Regions from separate parts of the Paeniglutamicibacter sp. MACA_103 genome, predicted to be linked through region 3. Evidence: predicted binding sites of a transcription regulator. Region 3 holds the regulator's gene; each other region holds the start of a gene.
What was found. Region 3 encodes LexA, which represses DNA repair genes until DNA is damaged. Its sites were predicted from a motif close to TCGAACANNTGTTCGA; they were not measured.

Region 1: a site for LexA is predicted at 1,521-1,536, ahead of ACIPVK_RS14545 (DNA polymerase III subunit alpha). Genes of this name have one in related genera too.
Region 2: a site for LexA is predicted at 1,344-1,359, ahead of ruvA (Holliday junction branch migration protein RuvA). Genes of this name have one in related genera too.

What each region holds. Positions count from the first base shown of each region.
Region 1 covers NZ_JBIXLN010000030.1:37,605-40,875, reverse strand. Annotated here, with positions in the region: gene ACIPVK_RS14550 (dihydrolipoyl dehydrogenase family protein) at 43-1,407, shown strand; gene ACIPVK_RS14545 (DNA polymerase III subunit alpha) at 1,660-3,271, shown strand, end outside.
Region 2 covers NZ_JBIXLN010000030.1:4,126-7,396, forward strand. Annotated here, with positions in the region: gene ruvB (Holliday junction branch migration DNA helicase RuvB) at 1-657, opposite strand, end outside; gene ruvA (Holliday junction branch migration protein RuvA) at 667-1,287, opposite strand; gene ruvC (crossover junction endodeoxyribonuclease RuvC) at 1,410-2,018, opposite strand; gene ACIPVK_RS14420 (YebC/PmpR family DNA-binding transcriptional regulator) at 2,028-2,783, opposite strand; gene pdxT (pyridoxal 5'-phosphate synthase glutaminase subunit PdxT) at 2,786-3,271, opposite strand, start outside.
Region 3 covers NZ_JBIXLN010000013.1:43,295-46,565, reverse strand. Annotated here, with positions in the region: gene ACIPVK_RS08240 (histidinol-phosphate transaminase) at 1-538, opposite strand, end outside; gene ACIPVK_RS08235 (LysM peptidoglycan-binding domain-containing protein) at 641-1,027, opposite strand; gene lexA (transcriptional repressor LexA) at 1,316-2,035, shown strand; gene ACIPVK_RS08225 (ATP-dependent DNA helicase) at 2,156-3,271, opposite strand, start outside.

The DNA.
Region 1 (3,271 bases), on a different contig from region 3:
CTGGATGATGGCCGCAAAGGACTCGAACACGGGAGTGCCCTGATGGAAGAAGTATTCGATGCGGCAATCATCGGGATGGGCCCCGGCGGCGAGGTCGCGGCCGATCGGCTGCTGAGCGCCGGCAAGAGGGTCGTTGTCTTCGAATCCGAACTCATCGGAGGGGAGTGCGCCTACTGGGCCTGCATCCCGTCCAAGACCATCCTGCGCGGCCCCGAGGTCAACATCGAGGCCGACGGCACCGCGGGAGCCTCGGTGAACGCCCTGGACTGGGAGAAGGCCCGGGATTACCGCGACTACATGGCCCGTCACCTCGACGACGGCGCCCAGGCGGACGGGTATGCCAAGCGCGGGGCAACGGTGGTGCGCGGCAAGGCTGCCATCGCCGGCCCCGGGCACGTGGCGGCCAACGGGCGCGAATACCTGGCGCACCACATCATTATCGCCACGGGAACCATTCCCGTGGTCCCCGACTTCCCGGGCGTCGAAGACATCACCGCCTGGACCAATCGCGAGGTCTACACGCTGAAGGCGCTGCCCCGCTCGGTGGCCATCGTGGGCGGAAGCGCCGTGGCCCTGGAAGCCGCGTTTTTCCTCTCCGGGTTCGGGGTCGAGGTCACGGTGCTGAACCGAAGCGCCCGGCTGCTGGGCCGAGAGGAACCCGAGGCCTCGGCGCTCGCCGAAGGCTACCTGCGCGATCGCGGGGTCAAGGTCCTGGCCAACAGCTCCGTGGCACGCGGGCGGCGCGGAGAGGACGGAGCCAGCATCCTGGCGTTGCGCGAGGGCGGGGAGATCGCCGTCGACGCGGTCATCTTCGCCACCGGGCGGACCCCGCGCACCGAAGGGCTTGACGTGGCCCGGGCGGGGGCAACCCTCGACGGGCACGGCAACGTGAGGGTGGACGAGCACTGCTGGGCTGCCGAAGGGCTCTGGGCCATCGGGGACGTCACCGGGATCATGCCCTTCACCCACGTGGCCAAGTACCAGGGGCGCATCGTCGCCGACTGCATCCTGGGCAGGGAGAGAAGCGCGAGCTATGACGGGATTCCGCGCGTAGTGTTCGCCAGCCCGGAAATCGCCGCCGTGGGCCTCACCCGCGAACAGGCCGAGGGGCGCGGGATCGACGCGGTGTCCATCCAAGTCAACCTGCCCGAGGCGATCTCCCGGCCCTGGACCTACGAACAGGACCCGCGCGGGGACCTGGGCATCCTGGTGGACCGGCATCGGAGGGTCATGGTCGGGGCCTGGGCCATCGCCCCGCAGGCCAGCGAATGGATCCACCAGGCGTCCATGGCCATCAGGGGAGGGATCCCGCTGGAGGTCCTGCGCGACATGGCACCGCAATTCCCCAGCTATTCCGAGGCCTACCTGGTGGCCCTCGACAGGCTCGGGGCGACCGAGGGGATCTAGCCGCCCGGGAAGGTGGGCATTCTCACCGGACCGGATTCCGCCGCAGGTCGGCGGCGGGATCCGGCCGCCCGCCCGCGCCACCTGGGGGCGCATGGGCCGCCCGAGGGCTTGAATCGAACACGTGTTCTAATATGATGGTGTTATCCCCTCATCCGGGCACGGCGCCGACCCGGCACCCGGGCCCAAGACCACGCCCCGGCATCCGCCGGGGCACCTGAACCAGGGGGGAGCGGAAGACAGGGGGATGCGGCCATGGCCTTCACCCACCTGCACGTCGCCTCGGCCTTCAGCGCACACTACGGGGTCTCCTGGCCCGAGGACCTGGTCGCCGCCGCGATCGCCGACGGGGCCGACGCCCTGGCCATCACCGATCGCGACGGGCTCTACGGAAGCGTCAAGCACCTCAAGGCCTGCCATGAGAACGGCATCGACCCCATCCTCGGGGTGGACCTGGCCATCCTCGAACCCGCACCGCCACCTGCCGCCCCCGGCAAGCCCCGGCCGATGCGAACCGCGGGACGCCTCGTCGTCCTGGCCAAGGGGCACGCCCACGGCGCCGGATACGCCGCCCTCTGCCACCTGGTCACCGCGGCGCACCAGCCAGCCACCGCCGCCGGGGCGCCCAAGGGACATGTCGGGATCACCCGCGAGGAACTGGCCCAGCATGCACTGGGCCCGGAGGGGGAAGTGCTGCTGACCACCCTGCTGGGACCGGGCTCCGACATCGGCCTGGCCGCCGGGCACCGCCACTACCCCCAGGCCCGCGCCGCCCTGCGCACCTGGCGCACCCTGCTGGGACCCGACGCGCTGCGGGTGGAGATCACCACGCACCTGAACAACCCCGGGGACAGGCTCAGCACCGCACACGCCATCCGCATGCTGCGCTGCGCCGCCTCCGCGGACATCGCCCCCGTCCTCACCAACGCCGTGCGGTACGCCGAACCCGACGGGGCGGCCACCGCCGACGTCCTGGACTCGGCCCGGGCACTGAGCTCCCTGGAAACCCTCCACGACATCCAGCCCAACGGACAGGGCTGGCTCAAGCCCGCCGGACAGATGCAGCACCTCGCCGCGGAGATCGCCCGCTACGCCTCCGACTCCTCCCTGGCGGCCACCTTGCTGCGCAACACCGCGGCGCTCGCCGACTGGGCGCGGATCGACCCGGTCACCGACACCGGGTGGGGAATCCCCGTGGTCCCCGAGGCCCACATCATCGGCATCACCGCCGACCCCGACACCGAGCTCGCCGCCCGCGCCGAGGCGGGCATCACCCGGCTGCTCCCCAGCGACGCCAACGACCCCGCGCTGCGCCACCGCCTGAAGGCGGAACTGTCCACCATCTCCGACCTCGGATTCGCCCCCTACTTCCTCACCGTCGCAGAGGTCAGCTCCATGATCACGGGGATGGGGATACGCTCCGCCGCCCGCGGGTCCGGCGCCTCCTCCCTGGTGAACTACCTCATCGGCATCAGCCAGGTAAACCCCCTGGCCCACGACCTGCTCTTCGAACGCTTCCTCTCCCGCGACCGCGCAACCCTGCCCGACATCGACATCGACGTCGAATCCGCCCGGCGGCACGAGATCTACCACAAGATCTTCGACCGCTTCGGGCACCGACGCGTCAGCCTCATGAGCATGCAAAACGGCTACCGCGCCCGCGGGGCGGTACGCGACGCCGGAGCGGCGCTGGGCATGGAGGAGGAAGACATCGATGTGATCGCCAAGCAGCTCTGGCGCTTCTCCGCCTCCTCCTTCCGCGACGCCCTGGAGGAGAAGCCCGAACTCGCCCCCTTCGCCGACCGCCTCGGCACCGAAAAACAGCTCGACCTGCTCGTGGACCTCACCGAACGCCTCGACAGGCTGC
Region 2 (3,271 bases), on a different contig from region 3:
GGTGCCGCGTGAACGGCCGGCGATCTCGGAGAATGCGGCGGAGTTGACCGACAGCGAGAGCATCATCGCCGAGCGGCGCAGCACCAGCTCGAGTTCCTCGACGCTGTAGAACTCCAGGTGCCCGGTGAAGCCGAACCTGTCCCGCAGCGGCCCGGGCAGCAGGCCGGCGCGGGTGGTGGCCCCGACGAGGGTGAAGGGCGGGAGCTCCAGCGGGATGGCCGTCGCGCCGGCACCCTTGCCCACGATGATGTCGACCCGGAAGTCCTCCATGGCCATGTAGAGCATTTCCTCGGCCGGGCGGCTCATCCGGTGGATCTCGTCCAGGAAGAGCACCTCCCCCTCGGTCAGCGAGGAGAGGATGGCGGCCAGGTCGCCGGCGTGCTGGATGGCCGGGCCGGAGCTGATGCGCAGCGGCGCGTTCATCTCGGCGGCAATGATCATCGACAGCGTGGTCTTGCCCAGGCCCGGGGGGCCCGAGAGCAGGACATGGTCCGCGGTGCGTTCGCGGATCTTGGATGCCTCGAGCACGAGGGACAGCTGCTGGCGCACCCGCGCCTGGCCGACGAAGTCGTCGAGGTTCTTCGGGCGCAACGCGGCCTCGAGCACCCGTTCCTCGGGCTCGGGGCCGGCATTGGTCAGGGCGCCGGTTTCGGTCATGTCCTACTCCTAGTTTCCGGGCCGGTTCCCGCGCCCCAGGGAACGCAGCACCGCCCGCAGGATTTCCGGCACGCTGCCGCTTGCAACAATTTGCGGGTCGTTCTTGGCCAGTGCGTCCAGGGCCTTGACCGCGTCCTTCTCCGTCCAGCCCAAGCCCGTCAGCGCCTCGAGGACCTGTGGTTCCCAAGACCGGGCGGCAAGGGGACTGCCCGCGGGCACCGCGGCGCCGGTGGGGACGAGCTTGCCGTTGAGTTCCAGCACGATGCGCTCGGCGCCCTTGGGCCCGATGCCCGAGACCTTGGTGAAGGCCTTGGTGTCCTTGGTGCTCGCCGCAATGCGGACCTCTTCGGGGGTGTGCACCGAGAGGATCGCCAGGCCGGTGCGCGGGCCGATGCCCGAGACCCCGGTCAGCACCTCGAAGACCTCGCGTTCGTCCCCGCTGGCAAAGCCGAAGAGCGTCATCGAGTCCTCGCGGACCACCATGGAGGTATGGACCAGCGCCTCGCGGCCCACCTGCAAGGTGGCCAGCGTCTGCGGGGTGGCTTGGATCAGCATGCCGAAGCCGCCGACCTCAATGACCGCATTGTTCAGGTTGACCTGTTGCGGCACTCCTCGCAGCATACTGATCATGTGGGTATTCCTCCGTGGTACCGGGCTGCGCGGTGGTTCCCGAACACGCAAGCCATGCGAATATATCTACGAACAGCTTACAGGTTCGGAGGGCGCCTCCCGCGGAGGCGCCGCCTTCCGGGTTACCGGGCCTTGACCGAGCGGGCCTTGGCTTCGGCGGCGATCCATGCGCGCTGGGCGGGGGTCAGCCCCGAAGATCCGCCTGCGGGTCGCGAGCCCGAGGCGGAGGCAGCGGCGCCGGCGGCGCCGAATGCGGCACCGCGCCAGCCGTGCGTAATGGCCAGGGCCGCGGCATCGGCCGCGTCGGCGGGCGACGGAGGCGCGTCAAGGCGCAGGATCTTGGCCACCATCTTGCCCACCGCGTCCTTGTTGGCTCCTCCGGAGCCGGTCACCGCGGCCTTGACCTCGGTGGGGGTGTGGAGGGCGACCGGGATGTTGCGGCGGGCCGCGGCAACGATGACGACTCCCGAGGCCTGGGCGGTGCCCATCACGGTGCTCACGTTCAGTTGGCTGAAGACCCGTTCAAGGGCCACTACGTCGGGCTTGTGCTCGTCGAGCCAGGCATCGATGCCGTCGGCGATGGCGAGCAGGCGCGCATCCAGCGGGGTGCCCGGCGGGGTGCCCACGACGCGCACGTCGATGAGCGTTGCCCGGCGGTTGGGTTCGACGTCGACCACGGCCAGACCGCAACGGGTCAGTCCGGGGTCGACGCCAACCACTCTCAAGGGCATGGAAGAGGACTAGTCCTGTTCGAGTTCTGCCATGACCTCGGCACTGATGTCGGCGTTCGAGTAAACGTTCTGGACGTCGTCCAGTTCCTCGAGCGCGTCGGCCAGCTTCAGGAACTTGCGGGCCGAATCGGCATCCAGCTGCACCTGCATGGAGGGAACGAATTCGATTTCGTCGCTCTCGTAGGCGATGCCGGCTTCCTCGAGTGCCGCAACAATGGCGCGCAGGTCGGTGGGCTCGGAGTGGATCTCGAAGGATTCCCCGGCTTCCTTGACCTCGTCGGCGCCCGCGTCGAGCACTGCCATCAGCACGTCGTCCTCGGTCAGGCCGTTCTTCGGCAGGCCCACGACGCCCTTGCGGGCGAACATGTAGGCAACGGAACCCGGATCGGCGATCGATCCGCCGTTGCGGGTGATCCCCAGGCGGACCTCGGAGGCCGCGCGGTTCTTGTTGTCGGTCAGGCACTCAATGAGCAATGCCGAACCCTGCGGGCCGCGAGCCTCGTAGAGGATCTCGGTGTAGTCGATGACCTCGCCGGTCAGGCCGGCGCCGCGCTTGATGGCACGGTCGATGTTGTCGCTGGGCACCGAGGTCTTCTTGGCCTTGGACACCGCGAGTTCGAGGCCCGGGTTTCCGGCCAGGTCGGCGCCGCCCGCGCGGGCGGCGACCTCGATGTTCTTGATCAGCTTGGCGAAGGACTTGGCACGCCTGCTGTCGAGGATAGCCTTCTTGTGTTTGGTGGTAGCCCATTTGGAGTGGCCGGACATGCTTACGCGTCTCCTCTGATCATTTGAATAAAGAGTTCGTGGATCCGACGCTCTCCGCCCACCTCTGGGTGGAAGGAGGTCGCCAGCAATTTTCCCGAACGTACTGCAACAATTCTATCCACCCGAAGCCCATCCGCGCCCAAGGGCGTGTTTTCGGCGGGGACCTTGGCCAGTACCTGCACCGATTCGCCCACGCTTTCGACCCACGGTGCACGGATGAATGCCGCCCGCACCGGTGCTGTCTCCCGGTTCGGGTCCTGGCTGGGAAGGGACTCGAGCCCGCGGATCGCCAGGTCCACCTCGAAGGAGTCGACCTGGCGCCCGAAGGCGTTGCGTTTGACCACCATATCGATTCCCCCGAAACTTTGCTGGGGTTCGCCCTTGAGGTTGCTCGTCGGGTCGGCGATGGTGTCGGCCAGCATGATCATTCCGGCACACGACCCGTAGACCGGGAAACCGTCGGCGATCCTGGCCTTGAGCACCTCGGC
Region 3 (3,271 bases):
CATCCAGGCCCAACGCGGTACCGGTGGGGTTGTTGGGTGAACACAGGATGACGATGTTCGGCGCCGCCTCGCGGACCTGCGCCGCGGCATCGGCCGCCGAAAGTCCGTAGTCCGCCGAACGCACACCCGGGACATAGGTGGTGTCCGTCCCGGAGGCCAGCAGGGGGTACATCGAGTAGGTGGGAGGGAAACCCATGACTGAGCGTCCCGGCCCGCCGAAGGCCTGCAGGATTTGCTGGAGGACCTCGTTGGAGCCGTTGGCGGCCCAGACGTTGTCGGCCTCGAGCCCGTGGCCGAGGTAGGCCGCAAGCCGTTCACGCAGTTCGGTGAATTCACGATCGGGGTAGCGGTTCAGTCCGACGGCGGCCGCTGAGACTTCTTCGACAATGGCGCGATGCACTTCCGCGGGCAGCGGGTGCGTGTTTTCATTGACGTTCAATTGGATGGGTACGTCAATTTGGGGTGCGCCGTAGGGTTCGAGACCTTGAAGATTTTCTCGCAGGGGCAGATTTGCCAGGCGATTTAGCCGTTCATTCACGGGTCAAGTCTACGGCGGGGGCCGGTGGGCCCGAGAATCTTCGCCGGTGCCCAGGGTAATAATCGGTTCTCAATGAACCCAGGGGCTCCGGCGGACGGTGCCCTAGCTTCCGGTGGGAACGAAGAGTTCCGCGCCGGGGAGCAACACCGAGCTGTTGAGGTTGTTGAGGTCGCCGATCTGGCGGACCGCCTCGCGGGGTTCGAGCTGCGGGGCGAATTCGCGGGCAATTCCCCACAGGGTGTCGCCCTCGATGACCGTGACGGTGACGGCCTCCACGCCCAGCGGGATGTCCGCCGAGGCGTTGGCCGGGGAGAGGAACAGGCCCAGGAGCATCAGAACCGCGGCACTCACCACGAAGATGGGCAGCCCGATCAGCACGAATTTTCCGCGTCGGGTAAGCCGCAGGGGCGCCAGCGATGGCTGCGGCTCCGGCAGGTAGTCGTTGGATGTTACAAGGTGGAGCGGGGCCGAGAAAGCAGTGTTTGCCACGTCTTTGCCTTTCCTCTGAATTCGCTTTGCCGACGGGGGCCCGGGGGGCCGCAATCGAACATGCGACGATTATTCGAACGCACCTTTCGAACATGTGTTCGTAGTGCGTATCTTATTTCTAGCACTTTTCGACGACACGTGTCCAGATCCGTTCGAACAAATCTTTGAAAGCAGTGACTTTGTCTACTAGGATGGTGGTTGTGGGGCGATGTATTTACTACATCAGCCCACACCGACAATTTGCGGCACGCGCGGGCAACCGGCGACGATCGGGATGAGGCATTGACAATGACGACCGAACAACGAACCCCTCGACGCGACGCGAAGAGCCTGACCATTCGCCAGAAGAAGGTCCTGGAGACCATCCAGCGCTCCGTAAGCAGCAACGGGTACCCGCCCTCGATGCGGGAAATCGGGGATGCCGTGGGGCTTGCCAGCCTCTCGAGCGTGACTCACCAGCTCAGCCAGCTCGAGAAGCTTGGCTACATCAGGCGCGATCCGCGCCGCCCACGTGCGATGGAGATCCTGCTGCCGCTGCAGCTCAAGAACGAGGCGAAGCTCGAGGTCGTGGAGGGGCAGCCTGACCTCAAGGCGGCCAACGGGATGAACGTCTCGGACCTGACGACCTCCGCGGACACCGCGATGGTTCCGCTGGTCGGACGCATCGCCGCCGGCGGTCCGATCCTGGCCGACCAGGTGGTTGAGGACGTCTTCGCACTGCCGCGCCAGCTGGTGGGACACGGCGAGCTCTTCATGCTGAAGGTCAGCGGTGACTCCATGATCGATGCAGCCATTTGCGACGGCGACTGGGTTGTCGTGAGGCGCCAGCAGACGGCCAACAACGGCGACATCGTGGCCGCCTTGCTCGAAGACGAGGCCACCGTGAAGACCTTCCGCCAGCGTGACGGGCACACTTGGCTGCTGCCGCAGAACTCCCGATACGAACCGATCCTTGGTGACGCCGCAACCGTCATGGGCAAGGTTGTATCGGTCATGCGTTCGGTCTAGGACCGCCGCCGCAACTCATCCCAAAACACCTTTGGGGGCCGATCCAGTGATCGGCCCCCAAGGGTGTTTTTCGTTTCCATGCCCATCAGCCGCAACCGGCAGGGGCAGGGCGACGGGGACTCAGCCTTCGCTGAGCCTTTCGAGCGCGGAGATGACGGTGGCCTTGTTCGGCGTGGCCCACAGCGGTGGCAGGGATGCTCGCAGGAAGGTCCCGTAGCGTTCGGTGGCCAGCCGCGAGTCCAGCACCGCGACCACGCCCTTGTCGTTGACCGAACGGATCAGGCGTCCCGCACCCTGGGCCAGCCGCACCGCGGCATGGCTTGCGGCCACGGCCATGAAACCGTTTCCTCCGTGCTTTGCGACGTCCCGGCTCCGTGCCGAGGACAGCGGATCGTCGGGACGCGGGAACGGGATCTTGTCGATGATGACCAGGCGGCAGGCGTTGCCCGGCACGTCCACGCCCTGCCACAGCGTCATGGTGCCAAAGAGGCACGTGTCCGGCTCTGCGGAGAACTGGTCGACCAGGGCCTTCATGCTGGATTCGCCCTGGCACAGGATGGGGATGTCCAGGCGCGCACGCAGGATCTCGGCCGCTTCCTCGGCCGCGCGGCGCGAGGTGAACAGCGCCAGCGCCCCTCCGCCGGAGGCCTTGATCAGGTCCTCGATCTCCGACAGCGTCTCCTGGGACATCTGGCGCCCCGGCTTGGGCAGGTGCTTGGCAACATAAAGGATGCCCTGCTTGGGATAGTCGAAGGGGCTGCCCACGTCGACGCCGTTCCAGGTCGGTGCGCCGTCGCCCACGAGTCCCAGGGAACCGGCAACCGGCTCGAAGGCGGCCCCGATGGCCAGGGTCGCGCTCGTGAGGATCACGGTGCGGCCGTCAAAGAGGCCTTCCCGGAGCTTCCCCGCGACCGAGAGCGGCGCGACCATCAAGGTCGGCTGGCTGGATTCGTCGGGCTGGACGTAGCCCTCCCCCGGGCTGAAGTGGCCGGGCCGCGACGCCCAGATCACCTCGCGCTCCTCTGTCATTTCAAGCATCTTGGTGCACTGCTCCACCAGGTACATGACCTGCGAGCGGGCCATCTGGCGTCCGCCGTCGGCCGGGGCGTTGGCCTCGGGCTTGGAGTCGGAGAGGACCACGCGCGCGGCCTCGGCGATCTGGTTGATCGCGGCCTCTTGGTCCTCGTTCAGCCCGCGGGCCATGAGCCCGGTGGGGACGCCCTCCAGGGCACGCTG